DNA from 4 places in the Streptomyces sp. NPDC046939 genome. Region 3 is predicted to be linked to each of the others. Evidence: riboswitches for the same ligand, from Rfam matches in the RefSeq annotation. Region 3 holds a riboswitch; each other region holds the start of a gene.
What was found. Region 3 has a riboswitch for thiamine pyrophosphate ahead of ABZ877_RS05760 (thiamine ABC transporter substrate-binding protein). Riboswitches for the same ligand answer to the same signal wherever they lie in the genome.

Region 1 (7,610 bases), on a different contig from region 3:
TCACACATGTCATGGTCTGGGCCGAGTACGGGTTCAGCTCCAACATGCGGCTCGCCGACTTCGCCGCGGAGCGGACCATTTTTGCCACGCACAAGGGCGGGGAGCTGCTCACCGCCGAGCACGGGTTCCCCGTTCGGCTCGTCGTGCCCCATCTGTATGCCTGGAAGGGGCCGAAGTGGGTGCGGGGTGTGGAGTACATGACCGCGGATCGGCGGGGGTTCTGGGAGGAGCGCGGGTACCACAACGTGGGGGATCCGTGGCGGGAGCAGCGGTACTCCTATCAGGAGGTTCCCGGGGAGGGGCCTGAGCTCTAGGGTTCGGGGCGTTTCGGTTCGGGGCCTACTGGTTCGGGGCCTGTTCGCCCCGGAGTGATTTCAGGCGCGCTATGTCCGTCGCGTTCGTCTCCTTGCCGCCCGGGGTCTCCACGATCAGCGGGACGTTCTCCGTCGCGGGGTGTGTCATCAGCTCCCGGAACGGTTCCGCGCCGATGTGGCCCGCGCCGATGTTCTCGTGGCGGTCCTTGTGCGCGCCCACGACGTCCTTGGAGTCGTTGGCGTGGATGAGCTTCAGGCGGCCCTCGCCGATCGTGTCCACGAGCAGGTCCAGGGTCTGCTTCATGCCGCCCGGGCCCGCGAGGTCGTGGCCCGCCGCGTAGATGTGGCACGTGTCCAGGCAGACGCCCAGTTTCGGGTGGTGGTCCAGGGCGTCGAAGTACGGGCCGAAGTCCCAGGTGCGGGCGCACAGGGACGCGCCCTGGCCCGCGGTCGACTCCAGGAGGAGGAACGGGTCGTCTTCGTGGTCCAGCTCGTCCAGGAGCGGGAGCAGGTGGGCGCGGACCTGGGCCAGCGCCACCGAACGGTCGCGGCCGCCCGTCGCCGAACCCGTGTGGACGACCACGCCCAGGGCGCCGATCGCTCGGGCGCGGCGCAGGGAGTGGCGCATCGAGGCGACGCTGTTCTCCACGGTGGCTTCGGTGTGGGAGCCGAAGTTGATCAGGTACGGGGCGTGGACGTAGGCCGGGATGTCCTCGGCGGCGCAGCGGGCGCGGAAGGCGTCGTCCTGCTTCGGGTTGCCGGGGGGTGTGGCCCAGCCGCGCGGGTTGGCGACGAAGACCTGGACGGTCTCGGCCTTGACGTCCTGGGCGTACTGGAGGCCTACGGTGGCCAGGCCGCCGGCGACCGGGACGTGGCCGCCGACGGGATTGCGGGGTCTGCGGGTGTTCACCCTGTCCAGGGTGTCATGGGTTCGGGCCTGCCGGTCACGCGACGAAGGGAGGGTGGCCGTCTGGGCCCTCCTTGGCGGCCATCCGTCTCGCTCCGACAGGTGCGGGGGTGGGTCCGGGGCCGCCCGGGGCATGTCCGTGCTCGCCATCTTGCCGGCATCGCCGCTTGCGTTGGCCGCCCTCACCGCGCGCGCGAGTGCTGCGCGCGCACATACCCCGACCGCCCCCTCCCGTCTCGTACGCGCCTGACCGTTGGCGGTCGTGACGGTCGGCGGCCCGTCCCCCTCGTCTAGTACGCGCCTGACCGCCGGTGGCCGTGACGGCGGGGGTCAGACGTGCACGAGACGAGAGGGGCCAGTCGCCAGCCCCTTTCGTCCTGTACGCGGGTGATCGCCGATGGGGCTAGCGGATCGTGATCTTGATTGTTGAGCCCTTTGGGGCCTTGTCGCCCGGGTTTACCGACTGCTTTTTCACCGTGTCGCCGAAGAGGCCCAGGAGGCCGCGGTCCTCGTCGACCTTGAAGCCGGCGGACTCGAGTGTGTCGTGGGCCTCGTCGACGTTCATGCCCTCTACGTCCGGGACCTCGATCAGCGGGGGGCCCTTCGAGATCGTCAGGGTGACCGTGTCGCCCTCGGAGAGTTGGCCGTCGCTCGGGGACTGGCGGGCCACGTCGCCCTTGTCCTCGTCGGATGTGACGCGGGTGGGGGCGATCTCCGCCTTGAGGCCCGCGTCCTCGAGGTCGGCGACCGCGTCGTCCTCGGACTCGCCCGTGACGTCGGGGACGTCCACGGGGGCGCCCTTGGAGACGACCAGGGCCACCGCGGAACCCGAGGTGCGGGTCGAGTCGGCCTTGGGGTCCGTCCTGATCACGGAGCCCTTGGCGATGTCCTCGCTGAACTCCTTGGTGACCATGCCCGGCTTCAGGCCGCGCTTTTCGAGGTCGCTTCTGGCCGTGGCGAGGCGGGTGCCCTCCAGGTCGGGGATCTTCACCGTCTTGGGGCCCTTGGACACGGTCAGCTTCACCGTGCCGTCGTCGCGGATGCGGGCGTTCGCCTCCGGGTCCGTACTCATGACCGTGCCGCGCTTGTAGGTGTCGCTGTACGCGTAGGTGGTTTTGCCGGCGGGGTGCAGGCCCGCGTCCGTCAGCCGCTTCTTCGCTTCTGCCTCTGTTTTGGCCAGCAGCGGGGGGACCTTCGTGAACTGGCCCGAGTTGATGTACCAGACGCCCGAGCCGATGCCGAGGATCAGGAGCAGCGCGGCGATGATCGCGAACCTGGCGCGCCGGGGTTTGGTTGTGCTGGAGGAGTGGGGTGGCAGTGGGGGTGGGGATTGCAGGCGGCTGGTTCGGGTTTCCGGGGGTGGCTCTACCGCTCGGGGGAGGACGCTTGTGCGGTCCTCCGCTCCCGCGTGCGGCGTCTCGATGGCTTGCGGGGGCGCGGTGTCCAGTTCCGGTTCCGTCAGCGCTGCCCGCGCTTCGCGCGCGTGGGCCAGGAGTTCCACGGCGTCGTGCGGGCGGGCCTGCGGGCTGTGCGCGGTGGCCGTCGCCACCAAGGCGTCCAGCGCCGCCGGCAGGCCGGGCACGGCTGCGGAAGGGGGCGGCACGTCCTCGTGCAGGTGCTTGTAGAGGACCTGGGCCGGGGTGTCGCCGGTGTGCGGCTTGCTGCCCGTCAGCATCTCGTACAGGACCACGCCGGACGCGTAGACGTCCACACCGGGGGTCGCCGTGCCGTCCTCTATCTGCTCCGGGGCCAGGTACGAGACCGTGCCGAGGAGGGTGCCGGTGGTGTTCGTGACCGTGTCCACCGCGCGGACGAGGCCGAAGTCCGCCACCTTCACCCGGCCGTCGTCCCCTATGAGGATGTTCTCCGGCTTCATGTCCCGGTGCACGAAGCCCGCGCGGTGCGCCGCCCCGAGCGCGGCGAGGACCGGCTCCAGGATGTCGAGCGCCGCGCGGGGGCGCAGGGCGCCGCGGTCGCGCAGGACGTCGCGGAGCGTGCAGCCCGCGATGTACTCCATCGCCAGGTAGACGTACGCGCCCTCGGCGCCCTGGTCGAAGACGCCCACGACGTTCGGGTGCGCCAGGCGGGCCACGGACTTCGCCTCGCGGATGAAGCGCTCCACGAACGTCGCGTCCGTGGCGAGGGAGGGGTGCATCACCTTGAGCGCGAGCACGCGGTCCAGGCGGGTGTCCACGGCCCGGTAGACCGTGGCCATCCCGCCGACCGCGATCCGTGCGTCGATGCGGTACCGGCCGTCGAGCACATGCCCGAGCAACGGGTCCTGAAGGGTCGTGTCCACGCAGGCGAGTGTACGAGGGGTGGCTGACAGGGCCGCTTCCCGCTGCGGGACCGGGCCCGGACTGCAGCAGAGCTGTGACCGTCAGAAGGCGGGACGCTCCGGATCGAGGCGTGCGCGGCCCTCCGTGGGGGACGACGCCTCGGCGAAGTGGCGCCTGGGGATGCGGCCCGCACGGTACGCGAGGCGGCCCGCCTCCACCGCGTGCCGCATGCCCTCGGCCATCAGCACGGGTTTCTGCGCCCGGGTCACCGCCGAGGCGAGCATCACGCCCGCGCAGCCCAGTTCCATCGCCAGCGCCACGTCGGAGGCGGTGCCCGCGCCCGCGTCCAGGATCACCGGCACGCGCGCGTGCTCCACGATCAGCTCGAAGTTGTGCGGGTTGCGGATGCCGAGGCCCGAGCCGATGGGGGAGCCGAGCGGCATGATCGCCGCGCAGCCGGCGTCCTCCAGCTTGCGGGCCAGGACCGGGTCGTCGTTCGTGTACGGCAGGACGGTGAAGCCGTCGTCCACCAGGGTCTCCGCGGCTTCCAGCGTCTCGATCGGGTCGGGGAGGAGGGTCCTCTCGTCCGCGATGACCTCCAGTTTGATCAGGCTGGTGCCCAGCGCTTCGCGGGCCAGTCGGGCGGTGAGGACCGCTTCGCCCGCCGTGTAGCAGCCCGCCGTGTTCGGCAGCGCCTGGATGTTCAGCTTCTTCAGGACGGAGAGGACGGAGCCGTGCACGGTCGCGTCCACGCGGCGCATTGCCACGGTGGTGAGTTCGGTGCCGGACGCGGTCAGCGCGCGCTCCAGGATCTCCAGGCTGGGGGCGCCTCCCGTGCCCATGATCAGGCGGGAGGAGTAGGTGGTGTCTCCGAGGACGAAGGCGTCGTCCGCCATGTCAGCCTCCTTGTACTGCGGTGAGGACCTCTACGCGGTCGCCTTCGGTCAGTTCTGTCGCCCGCCACTGGGTGCGGGGTACGACCGTCTCGTTCAGGGCCGCGGCCACGCCGGAGTGCGCGGTGGTGAGCGTCGCCACGAGCGCCTCCAGGGTGGTTCCGGTGGCCACCGCGCGCGGTTCGCCGTTCAGGGACACGTTCATGCGGGCTGCTCCGAGGTGGCCGGGGTGCGGGTGGGGGCGGGGAAGCGGTCCGGGGTGAAGGGGCGGGCCTCCTCCGGCAGTTCGCCCGTCGTCAGGGCGTGGGCCATCGCGTCGCCCGTGACCGGGGTGAGCAGTACGCCGTTGCGGTAGTGACCCGTGGCCAGGAGCAGGCCGGGCAGGGCGGTGGGGCCGAGGAGCGGGGCGTTGTCCGGGGAGCCGGGGCGCAGGCCCGCGCAGGTCTCCGTCAGGGGGAGTTCCGTGATGCCGGGGACCAGTTCGTGGGCGTCGCGCAGGAGTTCGTAGACGCCGCCCGCGGTGACCGTGGTGTCCCAGCCGAGTTCCTCGCTCGTGGCGCCGACGACCAGTTCGCCGTCGACCCTCGGCACCAGGTACAGGTGGTTGCCACGGACCACGGCGCGGATGGTGCGGCTGAGGAACGGCGCGTACCGGGGCGGCACCGTCAGACGGAGGACCTGGCCCTTGACCGGGCGGACCGGTGGCCGGACCTCGTCCGGGACGCCGGGCAGCGAGGCGCTGTGGCTGCCCGCCGCCAGGACCGTCTGGCCGGCCTCCAGCACCGTGCCGTCCGCCAGGGTCACGCCACGCGCCTTGTCGTGGATCACTGAGAGGCGTTCGGCCTTCTGGCGGTGGAAGGTCACCCCCGCCCGCTCACAGGCCGTCACGAGGGCGCTCGCGAGCTTTCTCGGGTCGATCTGGTGGTCCCCGTCGACCCGCAGGCCGCCGCGCACGCCCGGCGCGAGCATCGGCTCCAGGCGGCGGCACTCGCGGCCCGACAGCCACTCGGACTCCAGGCCCGACTTCCGCTGGAAGGCGTGCAGTTCGCGCAGGTGCGCCCGGTCGTCCGCGTCCAGGGCGACCGCGAGGGTGCCGCACGCGCGGTGGCCGAGGTCCTGGCCGGTGGCCTCGGACAGCTCCGCCACGAACCGCGGATAGCGGCGCGCCGACTCGACGTTCAGGGCGAGCAGCGTCTGCTCGCCGTAGTGCAGTTCGGTGACCGCGGCCAGCATCCCGGCCGCCACCTGGGCGGCCCCGCCGCCCGGCGCGGGGTCCACGACCGCGACCGTGAGGCCGCGCTGCGCGGTCCGCCACGCCGTGACGAGACCGATGATGCCGCCCCCGACGACCAGGACGTCGGTTGACTGGGGGATACGCGACATGGGCGTCCAGCCCCTCCCTTCGCCGGCATGACCCGGATCAGGTTCGTACGGTCGGAGGCCGCTCCAGCCTCCCTCTCAGCCCGCTGCGTACGGGCTCCCGCGAGTGCTTTACGTCGGCCACCCTAACCGCCCGGCGCGCTCCTCAGTAAGTACGGTCGTCGGTGCGGACGGCGGCTTGATCGCTAAACCAGTGACACGTGTGCAGGACGTCACGGCGCGGGAGTGGCCCGTGCCGCTGACCGACGCAAGATCGGACGCCTAAGGTGATCCGGTGAGCGAGCAACCGAGCGGCAACGGAACACCTCAGGGGCAGCGGCACGTCGTCATCGTCGGCGCGGGGATGGCCGGTGTGCAGACCGCCGTGGCCCTGCGCGAACAGGGCTTCGCGGGCACCGTCACGCTGATCGGCGCCGAGCCCCATCCGCCCTACGACCGGCCGCCGCTCTCCAAGGCCGTCCTGCTCGGAAAGGCCGAGGGGTCCGCCTTCGACGTGGACTTCGCCGCCCTCGGCGTCACCCTGGAGCTGGGGCGCGAGGTCACCGGTGTGCGACCCGGTGACCATGAACTCGACACCGCCGACGGGGCCGTGTCCTACGACGTCCTCGTCCTTGCCACCGGTGCCGAACCCGTGCGGCTGCCCGGTGCGGACGGCGTTCCCGGCGTCCACCTGCTGCGCACCCTCGACGACGCCGAGAGGCTGCGGCCCGTCCTCGCCGAGCAGCGTGACGTGGTGGTCGTGGGCGCCGGGTGGATCGGCGCCGAGTTCGCCACCGCCGCCCGCGAGGCCGGCTGCCGGGTCACCGTCGTGGAGGCCGCCGAGCGACCGCTGGCCGGGGCGCTGCCCGCCGAGATCGCCGCGCCCATGGCGGCCTGGTACGCGGACGCGGGGGCCCAGTTGCGCACCCACGCGCGCGTGGAGCACGTCGAGCCCGGGTTCGTGGCCCTGGACGACGGGACGCGGCTGCCCGCCGGGGCCGTCGTCGTCGGCATCGGCGCCCGGCCCGCCACCGGGTGGCTCGCCGGGTCCGGCATCGAGCTGGGCGAGCACCGCGAGGTCGTCGCCGATGCCGGGCTGCGCACCTCCGTGGCCGATGTCTACGCCGTCGGGGACTGCTCGTCCTTCCCCTCGGCGCGCTACGGCGAGCGGCTGCTCGTCCACCACTGGGACAACGCCCTGCAAGGGCCCCGGACCGTCGCCGCGAACATCATCGGTGAGACACCGGCCGTGTACGACCCGGTGCCCTACTTCTGGTCGGAGCAGTTCGGGCGGTTCGTGCAGTACGCGGGCCACCACCGCGCCGCCGACACGACCGTGTGGCGCGGGGACCCGGCAGGCGCGGCCTGGTCGGTGTGCTGGCTGCGCGAAGGAGCCCTGGTGGCGGTCCTCGCCGTCGGCAAGCCCCGGGACCTGGCCCAGGGGCGCAAGCTCATCGAGGCCGGCACCGTGCTCGACCCGGAGCTGCTGGCCGACCCCGCCCGGCCGCTGAAGTCCGCCGCGTCCTGATCCCCGTAGGGTGGCGGAAACACCTGGTCAGCCCGGTCCGGCTTTCCGTCTGTCAGTCCGGGATGGCACGCTTGTCCCGTGACCGAGATTGACGCAAAGATCGATGCTCTCGTCCCCGACTGGCTCACCCTTCCCGACATCGCCGAGCGGCTCGGCGTCGAGGTGACGCGTGTGCGCCAGCTGGTGAAGGAGGGCCAGGTGATCGCTGTACGCCGCGGTGAGAACCGGGCGCTGCACGTGCCCGCCGCCTTCATCGACGGCGACAAGATCGTCAAGGGCCTCACCGGCACCTTGACGCTCCTGCGGGACGACGGCTTCAACGACGAAGAG
Region 2 (7,610 bases), on a different contig from region 3:
CCGGCGCGGGGCGGTCGCGCAGTCGAGGGTGACATCGCCGTTGACCGTGCGCGCGCCGAGGGCCGAGGCGCGTACGGAGGTGGTGTGCACGGAGCCGTTGCGGGTCGCGAGGCGCAGCGACGCCTTGCCCGCGCCGGAATCGGCCACCGTCACATCGCCGTTCACCGTGGTCAGGTCGAGGGGGCCGGTCAGGCCCGCGGCGTCGATCCCGGCGTTGCGGGCGGTGACCGTCACGGCCGTGCCGGCGGGGACCTGGATCTCGGGCATACGCGGACACGGCCGGCCCGGCTGCTCCCGGTCGCGGCAGCTCAGGTCGAGGACGCGGGTGTCGTCGTGGCGTGACCAGTGGTGGGCGACGGCCCTGTCGACGCCTACTTTGTCGCCGTCGGTGGGGCGCAGCCGCACACCGTTGTCCGTGGTGATGGTCAGCCGCAGGTCGGACGCGGCCAACTCGGCGCCCCGCGCCGAGGCGTGGCCGTCGCCCCCGCCGCACCCCGCGAGGACGGGAACGGTCGCGAGGCCGAGCACCGCGGCCGCCAGGCGCCGGGCGGATGTCATCGTCGCTGCCTTCATTCCGGCCGCTTGCCCCGCACCGGCCCCGGCACGCGCCTGTCCCGGAGCTTCCGTGGCGCCGCATGATGGGGGCGTGCGGTTGTGCGGGCCGGGGTAGGCGCCCCCGCACACGAGCCGCCGCGCATGCGCGGCCCGAGGACCGAAGGACCGAGGATGGAGCGAGCGCGGGTGACCTTCCCGGCGCGCTGGGCGACCGGGAACGTCCTGGTCGTCGATGTCGCCGGGACGTTCGACGACGCCGTGGCCGCCGAGTTGTGCGGGCTGCTGGGCCGTATGACGGACACCGGTCAGCGCCTCTTCGTGCTCGACTTCAGGGGCGTCGAGCACTGCACGACCGGCGCGGTGCGGCAGTTCGTCGGCACGGCCCTGGGGACGGAGGGCGCGCCGGACGCCGGCTCCGTCGCCCTGGTCGCCCACGCCGCGGCGCGCTCCGCGCTACGAGCGGCGGGCGCGGACCGCCTCAGGGGAGGCATCCACGCCACCCTCACCGACGCGATCAAGGCATGCCACCCGTCGACCCCGGAGGAACTGGGAGAACCAGCACCCTGACCCACGCGGAACCGCTCGGCATCAGCCGTCGCGCAGCGCCTCCCGTACCGCCGCCTCCGCGTGCAGCCGTGCTGTCGGGAAGACCGGGACCGGGCTGTCCTCGGCGCCGATCAGCAGCTCGATCTCCGTGCAGCCGAGGACGATGCCCTCCGCGCCCGCCGCCACGAGCCCCGCGATGACCTCCTGGTACGCGGCGCGTGAGGCGTCCCGGACGATGCCGAGGCACAGCTCCTCGTAGATCACCCGGTGCACGAGCGCGCGGCCCGCCTCGTCCGGGACGAGCACGTCGAGGCCGTGGCTCGCGAGGCGGCCCCGGTAGAAGTCCTGCTCCATGGTGAACGCGGTGCCGAGCAGCCCGACCCGCTTCGCGCCCGCCGCGCGGACCGCGTCCGCCGTCGCGTCGGCGAGGTGCAGCAGCGGTACGGACGTCGCCGCCCGCACCTGGTCGGCGACCTTGTGCATCGTGTTGGTGCAGATCAGCAGCAGATCGGCGCCGGCCGCCTCCAGGCTCCGGGCGGCCGCGCCGAGGACGCGGCCGGCCTCCTCCCAGTCGCCCGCGACCTGCAACCGTTCGATCTCCGCGAAGTCGACGGAGTACAGCACGATCCGCGCCGAGTGCAGCCCGCCGAGCCGGTCCCGCGTCAGCTCGTTGAGCAGCCGGTAGTACTCGGCGGTCGACTCCCAGCTCATGCCGCCGATCAAGCCGATGGTCCTCATGGCCGACAGGGTAGGGTGCGCTCCGGTACTGCCCGACACGGGGTGCCCCGAGAAGCGGGGCTGAGATCACACCCGTAGAACCTGAACCAGTTAGCACTGGCGGAGGGATGTCAGCGAGATGTCGATGCCGCACGCTTCCACGCAGCCGCGCGAGGCCGCCTTCGACGGGCGGATGCCCGCCGCCCCCGGTGACTGGCGCCCCGAGGCGCGGGGGATCGCGCCCGTTCCCGAGAGCCACCGGTACGGCGGTGCCGGGCGCCTGTTCACCGTGTGGTTCGCGCCCAATCTGACCATGAGCGGTGTCTTCACCGGCACCGTCGGCGCCGCGCTCGGCCTGGACTTCGGCACCGCGCTCGCCGCCGTGGTCCTGGGCACGGTGCTGGGCGCCGTACCGACCGCGTACCTGGGGACGTGGGGGAGCGCCACCGGGGCCGGTCAACTGCCGCTGGCCAGGCTGGCGTTCGGCCGGGGCGTCGTCGTCCCCGGCACCTTGCAGTGGCTGTCCTCCATCGCCTGGGACGCGCTGATCGGCCTGTTCGGCGGTGACGCGCTCGCCCGGCTGTGCGGCTGGCCGTTCTGGCTGGGGGCGCTGGTGATGATGGCCGCGCAGGGCGCGTTCGGCGCGCTCGGCTACGAGGCGATCCACCGCCTGCAACAGTGGATGACGGCCGTCCTCGCGGTCGCGTTCTGCGCCCTGGCGCTGCGGCTCGCGGACGCCGGGGTCACCCCGGCGGGGCACGGCAGCGTCCACGGGGCCGACCGCGCGGGCGCGTTCGCGCTGACCACCACCATCGCGCTCAGCCTGGCCCTCTCCTGGGCCCCGTACGCCAGCGACTTCAGCCGCTACCTGCCGCGCACCACCTCCCCGGTCCGGATGTTCTGGTGCACGCTCGCCGGTGTCGTCGTCTCCTTCACGGCCGTGCAGGCGCTCGGCCTGTGGGGTGCCTCCGTCTTCACCGACCAGACCGCGCGAGGTGTCGACACGTTGCTCGGCGGCGGGGTCGTCGGCTCGGTCGGGCTCCTCGCCGTGGCGCTCGCCGCGCTGTGCAGCAACGCCATGAACGACTACAGCGGCTCGCTCGCCCTCCAGGTCGTCGGCGCCCGCCTGCCCCGCCCGCTCGCCGCGGCCCTGGCCGCCGCGCTCGGCTTCCCGCTGGTGCTGTGGATGCACGCCGCCGACACCGCCGCCCGCTTCCAGAACGTCCTGCTCTTCGTCGGCTACTGGATCCCCGGCTTCGTCGCGGTCGTCCTCGTCGACTGGCTGGCCCGGGCCCGCGCCCGGCGCGGCGCCCCCGTCGACCTGGCCGGCGAGTCGTCCCGCCGCCGGCCGGTCGTCCCCGCCCTGGTCGCGTTCCTCGCCGCGTTCGCCGCCACGGTCCCGTTCATGAACACGTCCCTGTACGTCGGCCCGGTGGCCGAGGCGCTGCACGGCGCGGATCTCGGCTACTACGTGGCGTTCGGCACGGCGCTGCTCGTGTACGCCCCGTTCCGGTCGCGCGCGAGCTGACCGGACACGTGTTCCCGCACCTCGCCTACGATCTGCGGGGTGTGCGCAAACGTCATGGTCGCCGAAGACGACGAGAAACAGGCCGAGCTGGTCCGCCGCTACCTGGAGCGTGAGGGCCACGCCGTCACCGTCGTACGGGACGGGCGGCAGGCCATCGAGGAGATCCGGCGGGGCGAGCCCGACCTGCTCGTCCTCGATGTGATGATGCCGCGGACCGACGGGCTCGACGTCGTACGGGTGCTGCGCGCCGAGGCGCGGGAGATCCCCGTCCTGATGCTGACCGCGCGCTCCACCGAGGACGATCTGCTGCTCGGCCTCGACCTCGGCGCCGACGACTACATGACGAAGCCGTACAGCCCGCGCGAACTGATGGCACGGGTGCGGACCCTGCTGCGCCGCACCCGCCGGGGCGGCGCGACCGGCCCGGCGTCGGCGCGGCTGACCGTCGGCGCGCTCGTCGTCGACCCCGACCGGCACGAGGTCGCCGTCGACGGGGCGGCCGTCGAGTGCACGCCGGGCGAGTTCCGGCTGCTCGCGGCGATGGCGGCGGAGCCGGGCCGGGTCTTCAGCAGGGAGCGGCTCCTCGCCGAACTGCACGGCTTCGACCGCTACATCAGCAACCGCACCGTCGACGTGCACGTCATGAACCTCCGCAAGAAGATTGAGCCGCAGCCGCGCCGCCCCGTCCGGCTGCTCACCGTCTTCGGCGTCGGCTACAAGCTGACGGACCCGGACAAGGGCGCCCGCGATGCGTCGGCGTAGGACCGCCGACGGGCCGCGGACGGACCGGCCCCCGCTGCGCAAGAGCCTGCGCGGGCGGCTCCTCGCCGTCTCCGTCCTCGTCGCCACCTGCTCGGTCGCGGCGACGGCCTGGCTCGCCGTGCAGACCACGTCCGGCGCCATCAAGCAGGAGCAGGGCCAGAACCTCGCCGACGACACACGGATCTACGACACCCTCCTCGGCTACGCCGCCACGCACCCCCGCTGGGACGGCGTCGGCACCGTCGTACGGGACCTGGCCGACTCCACCGGCCGCCACATCACCCTGACCACGCTAAGGCGCGCACCCCTCGCCGACTCGGCGGGCAGCACGCCGCCGCGCACCCTGCCCGCGCAGGCGTCCGCGACCGTCGACCCGCTCTCCGTCGACACGGCGCTCGCCTCCGCCCGGGCCGGGACGCAGGACGCGGCGACGGACCGCATCGACGCGCGCGCGGTCGGCCCGTTCAAGCTGCCCGGCGCGGAGCGCAAGACCCTGCACGGCATCGCCGAGCGGAACAAGGCGTGCCTGCGCTCGCTCGGCATCGCCGCCGACGTCGTCGTGGGCCCGAGCGGACGCCCCGCGGTGGAACCGGTCGGCTCCGGCGCCACCGACGACCCGGGCTACTACAAGTGCGCGACGGGCATCCTCGAACGGCCGACCAGGACGGAGGGCAAGGCGCTCACCGCGTTGACCCGGCTCACCAACTCCTGCCTGCGGCGGCAGGGCCACGACCGCGTCGACCTCGCCCTGGACCTCACCTGGCAGCAGGCACCGCGCGCGGTGGCGGCCAAACGGGCGGCCGCCGAGGAGGCCGCGGCGGCCCAGGACACGGTCCCGCGCCCGGTACCGGCGCCCGCCCCGGCCGAGACCGCGCAGGACGACCGTACGGTCGCCACCTGCGTGGGCACGGCCCGGCGCGAACAGCTCACCTCCTACGTCGCCGCGCCCGCGCTCCTCTTCATCGGCGACCAGGGCGGCGCGACCGTCCCCGGCTTCGACCTCTCACCCCGCAACACGGCGAAGATCACGGGCGTCGCCGCGCTCGTCCTCGCCCTGACCGTCGGCGCGTCCGTCCTGGCGGGCAGGCGCCTCGTGCGCCCCCTGTACGCGCTGACCGGCGCCGCCCAGCGGCTCAAGGACGGCCGCGAGACGCAGCCGGTGCCGGTGACGACGGACAACGAGATCGGCAGACTCGCGGCGGCGTTCAACGACATGTCGGCCCACCGCACCCGCCTGGAGGAGCAGCGCAAGGCGATGGTCAGCGACGTCGCCCACGAGCTGCGGACCCCGCTGAGCACCATCCGGGGCTGGCTGGAGGCGGCGCAGGACGGTGTCGCCGACCCCGACCCGGCGTTCATCGACTCGCTCCTCGAAGAGGCCGTGCAGCTCCAGCACCTCATCGACGACCTCCAGGACCTGGCGGCGGCCGACGCGGACGCGCTGCGGCTGCACCCGCGGCCGGTGCGGGTGGAGGAGCTGCTCGGCCAGGTGGCCACGGCGCACCAGGTGCGCGCGGAGACGGCGGCCGTCACCCTGTCGGTGTGCCGTCCCGAGGCCCCGCTCCCTGAGCTGCGGGCGGACCCCGTACGGCTGCGCCAGGCGGTCGCCAACCTCGTGTCGAACGCGATACGGCACACGGGCCCCGGCGGCACGGTCACCCTGCGGGCCCGCGCCGACGGCGGCGGGGACGAGATCCTGGTCGAGGTCGCCGACACCGGCAGCGGCATCGCCGCGGCGGACCTGCCGTACGTCTTCGACCGGTTCTGGCGCGCGGACAAGTCCCGCAACCGGCGCACCGGCGGCAGCGGCCTCGGCCTGTCCATCGTCCGCAAACTGGCGCAGGCGCACGGGGGTTCGGCGACCGCCGCCAGCACGGAGGGCGAGGGCTCGGTCTTCACGCTGCGGCTGCCCGTCGCGGGTCCGGCCGCTTCCTGATGCGATGAAGACAGCCGTCTGACAGCTTCTTCACAACTCCGCGCGAGCCTGGGCCTGCCGATCAAGGGCGACGCCCGCGGTCGGCACCGCACCGCCGACCGGCGGTGCCTGTCAGGCAGTCCAGGCAAGGGAGTTTTCCGCATGTCCCACCGAGGTTCCCACCGGCGGCCCCGCCGCTCCGCCGTGCGCACCGCCGTCGTCACGGCGGCCGTGACCGCCGGGGTGCTCGCCCCGGCCGGCGCCGCGCTCGCCTCCGACACGACGCCGAAGCCCGTCGCGAGCGATGCGCCGGCGGCGGAGAAGGCCGACAAGGCGTCCCCCGTCCCGGCGACGCGCGAGGACGAGGTCGCGCGCAAGCGGGCGGCGGCGGAGGAGGCCGAGAAGGCCGACAAGACGAGCCCCGTCCCGGTGAAGTCGGGCAGCGACGAGGCGCGCAAGCGCGCGGCCGCCGCCCAGGCGCCGCGCGGCGCGGTGGCCGCGGGCGAGCGCCCCGTCACCGACGACGGCACGGACGTAACCGCGCTCGCCACGTCGCTCTCGGCGGCGGCGCTCCTCGCGGGCGCGGGCACGGTGGCGCTGCGCCGCCGCGCGTCGCGCCAGCGCTGACCGGCCCCTCCCCGGTCCCGTGGCGCCGCCCGTCCCCGGGCGGGCGGCGCCCTCGTCCCCCTCTCCGCTCCCAGGAGTCACCTGTGCACCAGCCGACGCGGCGCGCGGTCGTCGCCCTGCCCCTGCTCGTCCTGCTCGTCCCGCTCACGGCGTGCGACTCCGGCACCGGCACCCGGATCAGCGGCGACGCCCGTACGGTCGTCCCGTCACCGTCCGAGCGGACGCCCGCACCCGAGGACGCCGCTCCCACCCGCGTCACCATCCCGTCCCTCGGCGTGGACAGCGCGCTCCTCCCGCTCGGCCTGAACGAGGACGGCACCGTCGAGGTGCCGCCCGCCGAGCAGGGCATGACCGCCGGCTGGTACACGGGCGGCCCGGCGCCGGGGGAGCGCGGCCCCGCGGTGATCATCGGGCACAACGACACGCGGTTCGGCAAGGCCGTCTTCCACGACCTGCGCAAACTCCGCAAGGGCGCGGACATCACGGTCCGCAACTCTGCCGACAAGACGGTCCACTTCACCGTCACGTCCACCGAGACCGTCAGCAAGAAGACGTTCCCGACGCGGAAGGTCTACGGCGCCACGAACAGCCGCGCCCTGCGCCTGATCACCTGCGACGGGGCGTTCGACGCGCAGGGGCACCCGGTGGACAACCTGATCGTGTACGCCGAGCTGACGACACCGAACGGGTAAGGGAAACGGTAGGTCAGCGGAACGGCCGGAAGAACGCCCGCAGCTCCTCCGCGTACAGCTCGGGCTCCTCGAACGCCGCGAAGTGGCCGCCGCGCTCGGGTTCGGTGCAGCGGACGAGGTTCGTGGTGCGCTCCAGCCAGGCGCGCGGCGGGCGGACGACGTCGCCCTGGAACAGCGAGAACCCGGACGGCACCTCCACCACACGGGTGCGCTGGGCGAGGTCGATCGCGGCGTTCGCGTGGTAGGACCGCATCGACGAACCGATCGT
Region 3 (7,610 bases):
ACGAGGAAGGTCCCGCCGTCGGAGTCGCCGAGAGCCCGGTAGTACGCGAACCCGTACCCGCCCGGCGCGTCGAGCGAGCGCTGGATCAGCACGCCGAGCGGCAGCAGGATCAGCACGGCGACCGTGGCGAGGACCCCGGCGAGCAGCGCCCACTGCCCGGCCCCGCGCGGCCTGCGCGCCGTGTGCGCCGCGTCGACCAGCCGGAGCGCGCTCTCGCGCCGGCGCACGCTCCAGGCGTGCACGCCCAGGATGAGCCCGACCGCGACGAACTGCACGATCGTGAGGACGGCGGCGGTCGACAGGTCGAAGATCTGCGCGGTCTGCCGGTAGATCTCCACTTCGAGGGTCGAGTAGCCCGGCCCGCCGAGGATCTGCACGACCCCGAACGACGTGAAGGTGAACAGGAAGACCATCAGCCCCGCCGCCGCCACGGCCGGGCCGAGCGCGGGCAGCGTCACCCGGCGCCACGCCGCGAACCGCGAGGCGCCGAGCATCCGCGCAGCCTCCTCCTGACGCGGATCGAGCTGCCCCCAGAGCCCGCCCACGGTCCGGACCACCACCGCGTAGTTGAAGAAGACGTGCGCGACGAGGATCGCCCACACGGTGGTGTCGAGCCGCACGCCCCACAGCTCGTCGAGCAGCCCGCCCCGCCCGACCAGGGCCAGGAACGCCGTCCCCACGACGACGGTCGGCAGCACGAACGGCACGGTGACGACCGCCCGCAACACCTGCTTGCCGGGGAAGTCGAGCCGCGCGAACACATACGCGCCGGGCAACGCGATCAGCAACGTAAGGGCGGTCGACGCCAGCGCCTGCCACACCGTGAACCACAGGACGTGCCGGATGTCCGACTCCGCCAGCACGTCCCCGATCCGCCCGAACTGCCAGGCGCCGCCGACGAGGAGCCCACGGCGGACGATGGCGACGACCGGGTACGCGAAGAAGACCGCGAAGAAAAGGACAGGCACGACCATGAGACCGAGCCGCGCGGCGCCCCCGGAGGAGCGCCCGCGCGATGCCCGGGGCCGCGTCGGGGGTGCTACTTCCTTACGAGCGAGGTCCACGACTTGACCCAGTTGTCACGGTTCTTGGCGATCCTGCGCGGGCTCATGTACTCGGGGTCGGCGACGCGCACGGCGTACTTGGTGTACTCGGCGGGCGCGTGGGCGTCCTCGGTCACCGGGTCGACGAACATGTTGAGCGGCATGTCCTGTTGGAACTCCTTGGAGATGAGGAAGTCCAGGAGCGCCTTGCCGCCCTTCTCGTTCTTCGCCCCGTCGAGCAGCCCCGCGAACTCGACCTGCTGGAAGCACGTCTTCGTCGCGACGCCGACCGGCGACGTCCTCGGCTGCGGGTCGGAGTAGATCGCCTCGGCGGGCGGCGAGGACGCGTACGACACGACGAGTGGCCGGTCGCCGCCCGCCTTCTTACCGCCCGCGCTGCCGCTGAACTCCTCGTTGTACGCCTGGTCCCAGCCGTCGACGACCTTCACCCCGTTGGCGACGAGCTTCTTCCAGTAGCCCTGCCAGCCGTCGTCGCCGTACTCCGCGGCGGTCCCGAGCAGGAAGCCGAGGCCGGGCGAGGAGGTGGCGGCGTTCTCCGTGACGAGCAGGTTCTTGTACTGCGGCTTCGCGAGATCGGCGAAGGAGGACGGCGGCGCCAGCTTGTGCTGCTCGAAGTACTTCTTGTCGTAGTTGACGCAGATGTCGCCGGTGTCGATGGGCGTGACGCTGTACTTGCCGAACAGGATGTCGAGCCGGTACTCGCTCAGCACCCGTTCGATCCCCTCGGCCTTGTACGGCGTGAAGATCTTGTTGTCGATCGCGCGGGACAGCAGGGTGTTGTCGACGCCGAAGAAGACGTCGCCCTGCGGATTGCCCTTGGACAGGATCGCCTTGTTGACGGCCTGCCCGGCGTCACCGTCCTTCAGGACCTTCACCTTGTACCCGGACTTCTTCTCGAAGTCCTTCAGTACGTTCTTGGAGACGGCCCAGGAGTCGTGGCTGACCAGGGTGACGGTCTTGGAGTCGCCCGAGCCGCCGTCGCCGGACGACCCGCAGGCGGAAAGAGCGACAAGAGCGACGCCCACGGCCAGGGCCAGGCACGTCTTCTTCTTGCTGATGGTGGTGCTCATCGGATTCCTCCTGGAATGACCAGGAGAAGACGCGGCCCCGCCCGGAGGTTCCCGGGCAGGGCGCAACAGCATGAGTGGTGACCGAACTTCCTACCCGGAATGACCCGGGCGAGGTTCAGAGGGTCTGCGGCCTGCGGTGTGAACCGGTGCCGCACTCTCAGCGCTGTGGCGCTCCCCTGTCGGAATATGCAGATGTGGTGAGTGGTGCCGGACCTCAGATTACCGCTCGGTCGCGGCGAGCTGACCGCACGCCCCGTCGATCTCCTGGCCACGGGTGTCCCGGATGGTGACGGGCACCCCGTGCGCGGCGATCGCCTCGACGAACGCCTTCTCGTCCTCGGGCCGCGACGCGGTCCACTTCGACCCCGGCGTCGGGTTGAGCGGGATGAGATTGACATGCACGGGCTTGCCCCGCAGCAGCCGCCCGAGCCGGTCCCCACGCCACGCCTGATCGTTGATGTCGCGGATGAGGGCGTACTCGATCGACAGCCGACGCCCGGACTTGGCGGCGTACTCCCACCCGGCGTCGAGGACCTCGCGCACCTTCCACCGGGTGTTGACCGGTACGAGGGTGTCGCGCAGCTCGTCGTCGGGCGCGTGCAGCGAGATGGCGAGGCGGCACTTGAACCCCTCGTCGGCGAAGCGGTGGATGGCCGGCACGAGCCCGACCGTCGACACGGTGATACCGCGCTGCGAAAGGCCCAGCCCGTCCGGCTCGGGGTCGGTGAGCGCCCGGATGGCGCCGACGACCCGCTTGTAGTTGGCGAGCGGCTCGCCCATCCCCATGAAGACGATGTTGCTGAGCCGCGCCGGCCCACCAGGGATCTCGCCGTCCCTGAGCGCCCGCATCCCGTCCACGATCTGGTGCACGATCTCACCGGTCGACAGGTTCCGGTCGAGCCCGGCCTGCCCCGTGGCGCAGAACGGGCAGTTCATCCCGCACCCGGCCTGCGACGAGATGCACATGGTGACCCGGTCCGGGTAGCGCATGAGCACGGACTCGACGAGCGTCCCGTCGAACAGCCGCCACAGCGTCTTGCGGGTGGTGTCCTGGTCGGTCGACAGGTGCCGCACGACGGTCATCAGCTCGGGCAGCAACGCCTCCCGCAGCTTCTCGCGCGACCCGGCGGGGATGTCGGTCCACTCCGCGGGGTCGTGCGCGTACCGCGCGAAGTAGTGCTGCGAGAGCTGCTTGGCGCGGAACGGCTTCTCACCGATCGCGGCAACAGCCTCCTTCCGCTCGGCGGGCGAAAGATCGGCAAGGTGCCGCGGCGGCTTCTTGGCTCCGCGGGGGGCGACGAAAGTGAGTTCTCCGGGCTTAGGCATGGCTCATCCAGTGTCGCACGCGTCGCAGGCCCGTCGGGAATCCCGCTTTTCAGCGCGCGGAAACGGGCCCCCGCCAAGAGGCGGGAGCCCGTAAACAGGAGAGACGCCCGGGTCAGGACCCCACGAACAGGACCAGGAGGAGCCAGACCACCGGTGCCGTCGGCAGCAGGGAGTCCAGGCGGTCCATGATGCCGCCGTGGCCGGGGAGCAGCGTGCCCATGTCCTTGATGCCGAGGTCGCGCTTGATCATGGATTCGCCGAGGTCGCCGAGGGTCGCGCTGGCGGCGACGCAGACGCCGAGGACGAGCCCCTGCCACCAGGCTCCGTCGTCGACCAGGAACTCCATGCAGAGCACGCCGGCCACCATGGCGAACGCCACCGCGCCGACCAGGCCCTCGCGGGTCTTGCCGGGGCTGATGCGAGGCGCGAGCTTGTTCTTGCCGAAGCGCCAGCCGACGGCGTACGCGCCGGTGTCGCTGACCACGGTGAGGATCAGGAACGTCAGGACGCGCCACGCCCCGTCGTCCGCGGTGAGCATCATCGCCACGAAGGTGGCGAGGAAGGGGACGTAGAACGCGGCGAAGACGCCCGCCGTCACGTCCTTCAGATAGCCCTCGGGCGGCTCCGTCATCCGCCACACCAGGACGGCGAGCGCGGTCAGCGCCATCGCCACCCAGGCGCCCTCGGCGCCGCGGACGTATCCGGCGACGACCATCGCCGCGCCGCCGATGGCGAGCGGCACGAGCGGCGCCTTGATGCTCTTGCGCTCCTGGAGCCGGGAGGTCAGCTCCCACAGGCCGACGACGACGGCGACCGCTATCACGCCGACGAAGACGGCCTTGACGACGAAGAGCGACGCGATGATCACGACGCCGAGTCCGACGCCGACCCCTATGGCCGCGCCGAGGTCCCGGCCCGCGCTCTTCTTCGCCTTCGGCGGCTCCGCGCGCCGCGAAGACGACTGCGGCGCCTGTGTGTGCGACGACTGCGGCTGCTGGGGCCGCTGCGGCTGCTGGGGCGAAGAGGCCGGCAGAGGCTCCTGCGGCGGCTGCGGAACCGGATCGTCGCGGTACAAGGGGCCGCTCACCCGAGCGGCCCCCCGGTCGGCGTCCTGCTCCCCGTCCCCGCCACCGGCGGGCACGTCGGGCATATCGGGCACGATGGGCATGGGCCGAGTCTCCTCAACCGCCTGCCCTTCGTACGCGGGACCCGCCGGAGGACGCCCTTGGTCGTACGGGTGGCCCTGGCCGTAGACGGCCCCCTGCCCGTACGAAGGTCCCTGCCCGTAGGAGGGCGCTTGGCCGTACGAGGGCCCCTGGCCGTGGCCGGGCCCCTGACCACGCGCGGGCCCCTGACCGGTCGGCCCATGGGCGGGCCCCTGGCCGGACGGCCCCGCGTACCCGGGCCCGGACGGCGCCCCCCAGGAAGAGTCGTTCACGGATTCCTCGAACCTCGATGTTCCGCGCTCGCTCAGACTTCGAGCAGCTCGGCTTCCTTGTGCTTGAGCAGCTCGTCCACCTGGGCCACGTACTTGGCGGTGGTGTCGTCGAGTTCCTTCTCGCCGCGACGGCCCTCGTCCTCGCCGATGTCGCCGTCCTTGATCGCCTTGTCGATGGCGTCCTTGGCCTTGCGACGGACCGAGCGGATGGAGACCTTGCTGTCCTCCGCCTTGGTCTTGGCGACCTTGATGTAGTCGCGGCGGCGCTCCTCGGTGAGCTCGGGGAACGTCACTCGGATGATGCTGCCGTCGTTGCTCGGGTTGACGCCCAGGTCGGAGTCGCGGATCGCCTGCTCGATGTTGCGCAGCGCGCTCTTGTCGAACGGGGTCACCACGGCCATCCGCGGCTCGGGCACCGAGAACGAGGCGAGCTGGTTGATCGGCGTCAGCGCGCCGTAGTAGTCGGCCACGATCTTGTTGAACATCGCCGGGTGCGCACGACCGGTGCGGATCGCGGCGAAGTCCTCCTTGGCGACCACGACGGCCTTCTCCATCTTTTCCTCGGCCTCGAGGAGGGTCTCTTCGATCACCACTTGCTCCTGCGTGTCTTGAGTGAGGCCCGGCGTGCACGGGGCGGCCGGCTGCGTCGCGTGTCTGTTTGACGCGCGGTTTCCCGCGGCGTCCTTCTGTCCTTCGGTCCTCGTCGTCCCCCGTGTCCTTGCACGGTGTCCGACCGGCAGGACATTGTCCATCCCCCGTGCCCCCGCGAGCCTCGCGGGACGGTACGGACGCGTGGACGTGAGGTCAGGCGCGGGTGCCCTGGTCGCCCACGAGCGTCCCGATCTTCTCACCCTTGACGGCCCGGGCGATATTGCCCGACGTCAGCAGTTCGAAGACGAGGATCGGCAGCGCGTTGTCGCGGCACAGGGTGATCGCGGTCATGTCGGCGACCTTCAGGTCCCGGGTGATGACCTCGCCGTAGCTGAGCGCGTCGAACTTCACGGCCTCGGGGTTGGTCTTCGGGTCCGAGTCGTAGACGCCGTCCACGCCGTTCTTGCCCATGAGCAGCGCCTCGGCGTCGATCTCCAGGGCGCGCTGCGCGGCGGTCGTGTCGGTGGAGAAGTACGGCATGCCCATACCGGCGCCGAAGATCACGACGCGGCCCTTCTCCAGGTGGCGCACGGCGCGCAGCGGGATGTAGGGCTCGGCGACCTGGCCCATCGTGATGGCGGTCTGCACCCGGCTGTCGATGCCCTCCTTCTCCAGGAAGTCCTGGAGGGCCAGGCAGTTCATGACGGTGCCGAGCATGCCCATGTAGTCGGAGCGGGCCCGGTCCATGCCGCGCTGCTGGAGCTCGGCCCCGCGGAAGAAGTTGCCGCCGCCGATGACGACGGCGATCTGCGCCCCGCCGCGGACCACGGCCGCGATCTCCCGGGCGATGGCGTGCACCACGTCGGGGTCGACACCCAGACCCCCGCCCCCGGCGAACGCCTCGCCGGAAAGCTTCAGCAGAAAGCGGCCCGCGCCTTTGCCGTCGTCGCTCTTGTCACCGTTGTCGGCCTGAGTGGTGGTCATGGAATTCTCGCCTCTTTACTTGGCACACATACGAAGAAGGCCACTGCCGATGGGGTGTTCGCATCCCATGCGCGGCAATGGCCTCCTCGTCACATCTGCGGTCGCCCGGCGCGTGCCCGGGCGACTGCTGTCGACCCTAGCGGCTCTGGGTGGCCACCGGGTCTCGCGGCTGTCGCGTACGGACTCAGATGCCGACCTTGATGCGCGAGAAGCGCTTCAGGGTGACGCCGGCCTCCTGGAGGACCTTCTCGACGGACTTCTTGTTGTCGAGGGCGTACGGCTGGCCGAGCAGCGTCGCCTCCTTGAAGAAGCCGTTGACACGCCCCTCGACGATCTTCGGGAGCGCGGCCTCGGGCTTGCCCTCGGCGCGGGTGGTCTCCTCGGCGACGCGACGCTCGGACTCGACGACCTCGGCCGGGACGTCCTCACGGGAGAGGTACTTCGGCGCGAAGGCGGCGATGTGCTGCGCGACGCCCTTGGCGATCTCGGCGTTCTCCTTGTCGAGCTCGACGAGGACACCGATCTGCGGGGGCAGGTCCGGCATGGTGCGGTGCATGTACGCGGTCACGTAGCCACCGGTGAACTGCGCGAAGCGGTCCAGGACGATCTTCTCGCCCAGGGTGGCGTTGGCCTCGTCGACGTACGCCTGGACGGTCTTGCCGGCCTCGATCTCGGACGCGAGCAGCGCCTGGATGTCGGCGGGGTTCGTCTTGGCGATGTGGGCGGCCAGCTCGTTGGCGACCGACTGGAACTTCTCGCCCTTGGCGACGAAGTCCGTCTCGCACTTCAGCTCGACGATGACACCGGAGGTGTTGTCGTCGGCGATGAGGGAGACGACCGCGCCGTTCTCGGCCGAACGGCCCTCGCGCTTGGCGACGCCCTTCTGGCCCTTGATGCGCAGGGCCTCGACGGCCTTGTCGACGTTGCCCTCGGCCTCGTCGAGCGCCTTCTTGCAGTCCATCATGCCGGCGCCGGTGAGCTCACGGAGCTTCTTGACGTCAGCGGCGGTGTAGTTCGCCATGATCCTGGTTCTCTCTACGAAGTCTGAGGAGTTCTGAGAAGTCAGAAGAGGTCACGGGGGACGGCGGGGGCCGCTTGTGGCTGGCCCCCGCCGTCACCTCGTGAAACCGGTGTGGA
Region 4 (7,610 bases), on a different contig from region 3:
CTCGCCTTCTCTATCAGCATGTGAAAACTCACTCCTTGTAATCCCCCGTGTACGTTGAGCAAGATGCCAGCAGCGTCAGGATGGTCATTCCTGGCCAATCGACGTCACATTGACGGGGTAGGCGATGCGCGAGTCGGTAGAAGCAGTGCAAGCAGAGGTCATGATGAGCTTCCTCGTCTCCGAGGAGCTCTCGTTCCGCATCCCGGTGGAGCTGCGGTACGAGTCGGCTGATCCGTACGCCGTGCGCCTCACCTTCCATCTCCCCGGCGACGCGCCTGTGACCTGGGCGTTCGGCCGTGAACTCCTGGTCGACGGGGTCAACGGGGCCACGGGCGACGGTGATGTGCGGATCCTGCCCGTGGAGAGCGCGGGAGGCGGCGGCGCCGACGAGCTGCCGACGGAGGTGCACATCCGGCTGCAAGTGGGCGGTGACCACGCCCTGTTCCGGGCCGGGGTCGCCCCGCTGGTGGCGTTCCTCGACCGTACGGACAAGCTCGTCCCCCTCGGTCAGGAGCAGTCCCTGGCCGACTACGAGGCCGAACTCGACGAGGCGCTCGACCGGATCCTCGCCGAGGAGCAGAACGCGGGTTGATCAACCAGCAGTTGACGATGTGACGTTTGTGCGGCGCGGTGCACCCGAGCCGTTCCGCGCCGCTCAGCGCTTGCGTCGTCGACCGCCGCCACCACGTCCAGGAGCGGTCCGCGCGGGCCGCCCGCCGGACGTCGGACGGTCGGCGGAGACCACCAGTGCGGCCAGCGCGGTCGTCACCGGCACCGCCGCCACCAAGCCGATCGAACCGACCAGCGTGCGCACGATCTCCTCGGCCACCAGCTCACTGGTGGCCACGTCGACGACGCTGCTCTGCGCGATCGAGAAGAGCAGGAGCAGCGGCAGCGCCGCGCCCGCGTACGCGAGGACCAGGGTGTTGACGACGGACGCGATGTGGTCGCGGCCGATCCTGATGCCCGCCCGGTACAGGCCGCGCCAGCCCATCGTCGGGTTGGCCTCGTGCAGCTCCCACACCGCCGACGTCTGCGTGACCGTCACGTCGTCCAGCACGCCCAGCGACCCGATGATGACGCCGGCGAGCAGCAGGCCGCTCATGTCGATGTCCGGGTACAGGCCGTGGATCAGGCCGGTGTTGTCGTCCGTGTTGCCCGTCAGGGCGGCCCAGCCGATGAAGAGCGATCCCAGCACGCCGATGAGCAGCAGTGACACGAGGGTGCCGAGGACGGCGACCGATGTACGGGCCGTCAGCCCGTGGCACATGTAGAGCGCGATCAGCATGATGGCGCTCGCCCCGACGACGGCCACGACCAGCGGGTTCGAGCCCTGGAGGATCGCCGGGAGGATGAACAGCGTCAGCACCAGGAAGCTGACCGCGAGCGCGACCAGCGCCATGACGCCGCGCATGCGGCCCACCACGACGACCACCAGGGCGAAGATCCCGGCGAGCAGCGCCATGGGGATCTTGCGGTCCACATCGGTGACCGAGTACTGCAACTCCCTGGGCGCGTCCGGCGCGTAGGCGACGATCACCTTCTGGCCCTCGCGCAGTTGCCGTGGCGAGTCCGGCTGGATGATCTCCGTGAACGTACGACCCGTGTCCTTGCCGGTGGCGACCCGGATCGTCGCCTTCTCGCAGGTACCGGAGGCCCGGCCCTGCGTCGGCGCACCCGACGGGTCCTGGGTGGCGGAGCCCGCCGCGTTCACGGACTTGCAGTCCACCTTCTCGACCCGGGCGACGGTGGCCTGCTGCGTCTGGCGGTCGAAGCCGACACCGGTGCGCTCGTGGTCGGGGGCCCCGCCCGGCCACAGCACCACGAGGCCGACGACGACGGCGACGGAGAACGGCACCAGGATCGCCGCGATGACCTTGCGCAGGTGCTGTGAGACGGGCGTGGCGGGCCCATGACTGTGCGAGTGGCCGTGTCCGCCCGGGCCGTGCCCTGACCCTGAGGGGCCGGGCCCATGCGGCGGTTGGGGCGGCGGAGGCGGGGGCTGCTGCGTCGTGGTCACCGCCCGATCATCGCAAGAGCGACAGGGGCCCTCTGTTCAACGCGTCCGAACTGCCGCTAGCGTGGAGGCACCTTTGCACACGCGGGAGCTCGGAGCACCGGGCTGAGAGGGCGCTGACCTTCGTCCATGCGTGTTTCACGTGAAACAGCGTGAAACACCGCCGACGAACACCGCTGCGTCGACCGCCGAACCTGTTACCGGGTAATGCCGGCGTAGGGAGTAGGTCTCATGACCACAACGGACACACGCACGCCTGCCTCCAACGGCTCTGAGCCGGAGGCCGGGAAGTCCATCGGCTGGCACAAGGGGTACATCCAGGGCTCACGCCCGGACCTCAAGGTGCCGGTCCGACAGGTGCATCTCACCAACGGCCAGGCCGTCACGCTGTACGACACCTCCGGCCCGTACACCGATCCGACCGTCGACACCGATGTGCGCAGGGGGCTCGCACCGCTCCGGGAGAACTGGATCATCGCCCGCGGCGACACCGAGGAGTACGCGGGCCGCCCCGCCCGCCCCGAGGACGACGGCATCAAGCACACCTCGCCACGCGGCGGTCTGCGCAACCTCGACGCGGTCTTCCCCGGCCGCCCCCGCCAGCCGCGCCGCAGCAGGACCGGCGAGCCCGTGACCCAGCTCGCGTACGCCAGGCGGGGCGAGATCACCCCGGAGATGGAGTACGTGGCCATCCGGGAGAACGTCGCACCCGAGACCGTCCGCGAGGAGATCGCGGCGGGCCGCGCGGTGCTGCCCGCCAACGTGAACCACCCGGAGATCGAGCCGATGATCATCGGCAAGCGGTTCCTGGTGAAGGTCAACGCCAACATCGGCAACTCCGCCGTCACCTCGTCCATCGAGGAGGAGGTGGAGAAGATGACGTGGGCGACCCGCTGGGGCGCCGACACCGTCATGGACCTCTCCACCGGCCGCAACATCCACACCACCCGCGAATGGGTCCTGCGCAACTCCCCCGTCCCCATCGGCACGGTGCCGCTCTACCAGGCCCTCGAAAAGGTCGACGGCAAGGCCGAGGAGCTGACCTGGGAGATCTACAAGGACACCGTCATCGAGCAGGCCGAGCAGGGCGTGGACTACATGACGGTGCACGCCGGCGTCCGGCTCCCGTACGTCCCGCTGACCGCCAACCGCAAGACCGGCATCGTCTCGCGCGGCGGTTCGATCATGGCGGCCTGGTGCCTCGCCCACCACAAGGAGAGCTTCCTCTACGAGCACTTCGAGGAGCTCTGCGAGATCCTCGCGGCGTACGACGTCACGTACTCGCTCGGCGACGGGCTGCGCCCCGGCTCCATCGCGGACGCCAACGACGAGGCCCAGTTCGCGGAGCTCAGGACGCTCGGGGAGCTCAACTCGATCGCCAAGCGGCACGGCGTCCAGACCATGATCGAAGGCCCGGGCCATGTCCCGATGCACAAGATCAAGGAGAACATCGACCTCCAGCAGGAGATCTGCGAGGAGGCCCCGTTCTACACGCTCGGTCCGCTGACCACGGACGTGGCGCCCGCGTACGACCACATCACGTCCGGGATCGGGGCCGCGATGATCGCCTGGTGGGGCACGGCGATGCTCTGCTACGTCACGCCCAAGGAGCACCTCGGCCTGCCCAACCGCGACGACGTGAAGACCGGCGTCATCACGTACAAGATCGCGGCGCACGCGGCGGACCTCGCCAAGGGGCACCCGGGCGCGCAGGACTGGGACGACGCGCTCTCGGACGCCCGCTTCGAGTTCCGCTGGGAGGACCAGTTCAACCTGGCGCTCGACCCGGACACGGCACGGGAGTTCCACGACGAGACACTCCCCGCCGAACCGGCGAAGACGGCGCACTTCTGCTCCATGTGCGGCCCGAAGTTCTGCTCGATGAAGATCTCGCAGGACATCCGCCGCGAGCACGGCACCACGCGGGCCGAGGTCGAGGCCGGCATGGAACAGAAGTCGAAGGAGTTCGCCGAGGCGGGCAACCGCGTCTATCTGCCGCTCGCCGACTGACCGGCGTCCGCGCATGACGACGGGCTCGGGGCCGCCACCGTGCGCCCCGAGCCCTGTACCCCGGTCTCAGTCCGGCTGGTGCTCGGGGCCCCCGAAGTCCGGGCTCGAGAAATCCGGGCTGGAGAACCCGGCACGCTGCCCCGTGGCGGTGCCGCCGCCGTCGGGGCTGCTGAACCCGGGCCTGTTGTAGCCGAGCTGCGGCATGCGGCCGGTGGAGCCGCCGCCACCGCTCAGCGAACCGCCGCCGAGGGCGGTCCGTTCCTGCGCGTCCCGCAGGAACGGCAGGATGCCCCGCTCGAGGAGCGCCTCGCCCCAGGCTTCCCTGGCGCGCCTCACCTCTTCGCTGGCCTCGCCGTACGCGCCTGCGTGGAGCGACGTCGATCCGTTGCGCAGGGCCGTCAGGAGCAGGCAGACCGCGGCGACGAGGATGCCCGCCGCGGTGAGCGCGCCGAAGACCCAGCCGACGGACAGCAGGGTGTCGGCGAAGTCCGGTGGCGGGTTGAGCATCTTCAGGATGTAGCCGACCAGCAGGAAGATGGCGGCCGCCGTCCCGGCGAGGACCGGGGCGAGCACGACGGCGACCGCGGCGACACCGGGCCCCGTGGTCTCCGCGACCTCACCCACCGTGGCGGCGAAGCCGAGGGAGCTGCCGCCGGACTCGGACGAGCTGGAGGTGCCTCCTTCACGTAGCGGACGGACGGGCTGCGGAGCGGAGCGCAGCTCGTCACGGACCTTGGTGTAGTGCTCGTACTCGGTGGCCGCCGCCGTGCTGATCAGTGCGGCGGCGTTCAACGCCATGGTGCGCAGTTGTTCGGGGTTGAGCCGCTGGCCCACGGCGGCGAGTTCAGGCCGGTTGGGTGCGGTACGCAGCGCCTCATCGAGGATCCGCTCGAACTCGGGGCGGTCCTCGTTCAGCAAATGCGGAGCGCTGTTCATGTGCATCCCCCGATGCTCCGTAGGGCTTGGTGGCCCGCATGGTTACGAGCCGTCGGGCAGAAACGGAGGGGAGCCTGCTACGGATACGCCGATGGTAGAGCGGTCACAGCACGCCGTGACAGGGAGTTTTCGAAATTCGCCCCCGCGCGCGCGACGCTCCGTCCACGGCGCCTGCCCAGAGAACTAGCGGTCAAGCATGGGGAGTTGCTGGACCAGCAGCTTTCCGGCCATGGTGACGCCACCGTCCATGGCGATGGCGAGCCCACCCGCGTAGACATGAGGCCCTTCGACCACGGGACCGCTCTCCTCGCCGTCGGCGTCCTCGGTGCCGACCTCGCCGAGGAGGTACGGGATGGGGCTGTGGCCGTGCACGACGCGCGAGCCGCCGTAGGTGCCGAGGAGTTCGCGTACGGCACCGGGGCCCGACTCCTCGTCGCGGAACGCGAAGCGCTTGGTCAGCTTGCGGAACACGTCCCAGCACTCGTCCGCGTCATTGCGCGTGAGGGTCTCGCGGACCGTGTCGTTGACCGCCTCGATGGAGTCGCCGTAGTCCAGGTACGCGGTGGTGTCCGAGTGCATGAGCAGGTGGTCGTCCTCGATCTCGATCGCGTCGAGCCGGGACATCCACTGCAGATGCACGTCCTGGAGGCGGTCCATGTCCGACTTCTGCCCGCCGTTGAGCAGCCAGGCCGCCTGGAAGGTGGCGGTGCCCGCGCCGGAGTTGACCGGCGTGTCGCCGAACCGCTTCGCGCCGAGGAGCAGGAGCTCGTGGTTGCCCATCAGCGCCTTGCAGTAGCCGCCCGCGGCGGCCGCCTCGGCGCTGAGCCGCATCACGAGGTCGATGACGCCGATGCCGTCGGGTCCCCGGTCGGTGAAGTCGCCGAGGAACCACAGGCGCGCGTTGCCCGCGATCCAGGCGCCGTCCGCGTCGACCAGGCCCTTCTCGCGGAGCGCCGCGAGCAGCTCGTCGAGGTAGCCGTGCACGTCACCGACGACGTACAGCGGCCCCTTCTCGTCACCGGCCCTGGGCGCCGGTGCGGCGGTCGCGGCGGTGTCCATCTGCACGGTGTCTCCCCGGTTGATGACGGGCAGGTCGCGCTCGGTCGGCGTGTAACCGTCGGGGTACTGCGCCGGCTCGGGGGAGTCGGGGACGGGGGTGGTCGGCTGCACGTTCGCCGGTACGTCATGGACGTACGCGGGCACGCGGAAGTCACGCAGCGTCTCCGTGCGCGCTGCGGGTCCCTGACCGGCCCCCTGAGTCATCGACCCCTCCACCATTGCGCCGCCTGTGCACCGGATCGGACTGCCTGGTCGCAGCGGCCCGCGGTGTCGTCCGCCCATCATAGGAATGCGGCTCGTGCTGTGTGATGCACCAGGGGTGGTGAATCGGTGACGGGCGGCTGTTCGCCACACTTTTCTCCCGAATTGGTGTGGACTTTTCCTCTCGTCCGTGGCGGCTGCAACGGGTCGGGAGGGCGAGTGGGGCCGGTCAGCCCTGCCCCGGGGAGCGGGGCGGGCTGACCGTGGTGCGCTGCGGGCGGCGCTGCGAGGAGGTCCGCACGATGAGTTCTGTCGGTATGACCTGTTCGACCGGTTGGTCCGAATCGACGCCTTCGATGGCGTCGATCAGGAGCTGGATGACGGCTGTGCCGATGCGGCGCGGTTTCAGGGACAGGGTCGTGATGGGCGGCTCGGTCGTCGCGTACACGGTCGACTCGCTGCAGCACACCAGCAGCAGGTCCTCCGGTACGCGCAGCCCGTAGCGGCGGGCCGCGGCGAGCAGGTCGGTGCCGTTGGGGTCGAAGAGGCCGTAGACCGCGTCGGGCCGGTCGGGGCGGGCGAGCAGCCGGTCGGCCGCGACGGCGCCCGCGCACGGGTCGTGCGCCGGGTAGGACTCGTAGACCGGCTCCTGCCCGATCCGCTCGCACCAATGCAGATAGGCGGAGGTGGACAGGTGGGTGTAGGTGTCGGTGGTGGTGCCGGTGAGCAGGCCGATGCGGCGCGCGCCGGCCTCGGCGAGGTGGTCGAGGATGCCGAGGACGGCGGCCTCGTGGTCGTTGTCCACCCAGGCGGTCACGGGCAGGGTGCCCGCGGGACGTCCGTCCGAGACGACGGGCAGGCCCTGGCGGACCAGCTCGCTGACGACCGGGTCGTGGTCGGAGGGGTCGATGACGACGGTGCCGTCGAGGGCGACGTTCGACCACACGTCGTGGCGTGAGGTGGCGGGCAGGATGACGAGGGCGTAGCCCCGGGCCAGCGCGGCGGAGGTCGCGGCTCTCGCCATCTCCGCGAAATACGCGAATTCGGTGAAGGTGAAAGGTTCATCCCCGTAGGTCGTCACTGTCAGGCCGATGAGGCCCGACTTGCCGGTACGGAGCGTGCGGGCGGCCGCGGAAGGGCGATAGCCCAGCCGGTCGGCGACCTCGCGGACATGGCGTCGGGTGGCGTCCGGGAGCCGGCCCTTGCCGTTGAGCGCGTCCGAGACAGTCGTGATCGAGACCCCGGCGGCGGCGGCAACGTCTCTGATGCCTGCCCGGCCCGGCCGGGTGCCTCTGCGGGTCGTCTCTGCCCGGCTCACCTGGTGCTTCCCTGCTGCTGTCATGGCGAGCCGATAGTAGGGCTCATGCGGCCGCATGGCGGGGGTGCA

Region 1: another riboswitch for thiamine pyrophosphate. It lies ahead of thiO (glycine oxidase ThiO); the one in region 3 lies ahead of ABZ877_RS05760 (thiamine ABC transporter substrate-binding protein).
Region 2: another riboswitch for thiamine pyrophosphate. It lies ahead of ABZ877_RS35505 (cytosine permease); the one in region 3 lies ahead of ABZ877_RS05760 (thiamine ABC transporter substrate-binding protein).
Region 4: another riboswitch for thiamine pyrophosphate. It lies ahead of thiC (phosphomethylpyrimidine synthase ThiC); the one in region 3 lies ahead of ABZ877_RS05760 (thiamine ABC transporter substrate-binding protein).

What each region holds. Positions count from the first base shown of each region.
Region 1 is NZ_JBEYWV010000056.1:18,807-26,416, forward strand. It holds gene ABZ877_RS38545 (sulfite oxidase-like oxidoreductase) at 1-314, shown strand, start outside; gene ABZ877_RS38550 (deoxyribonuclease IV) at 340-1,224, opposite strand; gene pknB (Stk1 family PASTA domain-containing Ser/Thr kinase) at 1,625-3,520, opposite strand; gene ABZ877_RS38560 (thiazole synthase) at 3,602-4,396, opposite strand; gene thiS (sulfur carrier protein ThiS) at 4,398-4,598, opposite strand; gene thiO (glycine oxidase ThiO) at 4,595-5,776, opposite strand; TPP riboswitch at 5,774-5,887, opposite strand; gene ABZ877_RS38575 (FAD-dependent oxidoreductase) at 6,117-7,280, shown strand; gene ABZ877_RS38580 (Rv2175c family DNA-binding protein) at 7,359-7,610, shown strand, end outside.
Region 2 is NZ_JBEYWV010000045.1:10,610-18,219, forward strand. It holds gene ABZ877_RS35490 (DUF4097 family beta strand repeat-containing protein) at 1-558, opposite strand, end outside; gene ABZ877_RS35495 (hypothetical protein) at 727-1,122, shown strand; gene ABZ877_RS35500 (aspartate/glutamate racemase family protein) at 1,144-1,839, opposite strand; TPP riboswitch at 1,868-1,964, shown strand; gene ABZ877_RS35505 (cytosine permease) at 1,958-3,346, shown strand; gene ABZ877_RS35510 (response regulator transcription factor) at 3,386-4,108, shown strand; gene ABZ877_RS35515 (HAMP domain-containing sensor histidine kinase) at 4,095-6,044, shown strand; gene ABZ877_RS35520 (hypothetical protein) at 6,186-6,650, shown strand; gene ABZ877_RS35525 (class F sortase) at 6,827-7,342, shown strand; gene ABZ877_RS35530 (epoxide hydrolase family protein) at 7,356-7,610, opposite strand, start outside.
Region 3 is NZ_JBEYWV010000004.1:53,452-61,061, forward strand. It holds gene ABZ877_RS05755 (iron ABC transporter permease) at 1-974, opposite strand, end outside; gene ABZ877_RS05760 (thiamine ABC transporter substrate-binding protein) at 1,040-2,134, opposite strand; TPP riboswitch at 2,204-2,322, opposite strand; gene rlmN (23S rRNA (adenine(2503)-C(2))-methyltransferase RlmN) at 2,354-3,460, opposite strand; gene ABZ877_RS05770 (phosphatidate cytidylyltransferase) at 3,573-4,898, opposite strand; gene frr (ribosome recycling factor) at 4,931-5,488, opposite strand; gene pyrH (UMP kinase) at 5,703-6,473, opposite strand; gene tsf (translation elongation factor Ts) at 6,658-7,494, opposite strand.
Region 4 is NZ_JBEYWV010000023.1:69,745-77,354, forward strand. It holds gene ABZ877_RS24630 (helix-turn-helix domain-containing protein) at 1-24, shown strand, start outside; gene ABZ877_RS24635 (SsgA family sporulation/cell division regulator) at 125-592, shown strand; gene ABZ877_RS24640 (YibE/F family protein) at 656-2,020, opposite strand; TPP riboswitch at 2,092-2,256, shown strand; gene thiC (phosphomethylpyrimidine synthase ThiC) at 2,249-4,027, shown strand; gene ABZ877_RS24650 (hypothetical protein) at 4,094-4,969, opposite strand; gene ABZ877_RS24655 (metallophosphoesterase) at 5,147-6,226, opposite strand; gene ABZ877_RS24660 (LacI family DNA-binding transcriptional regulator) at 6,453-7,565, opposite strand.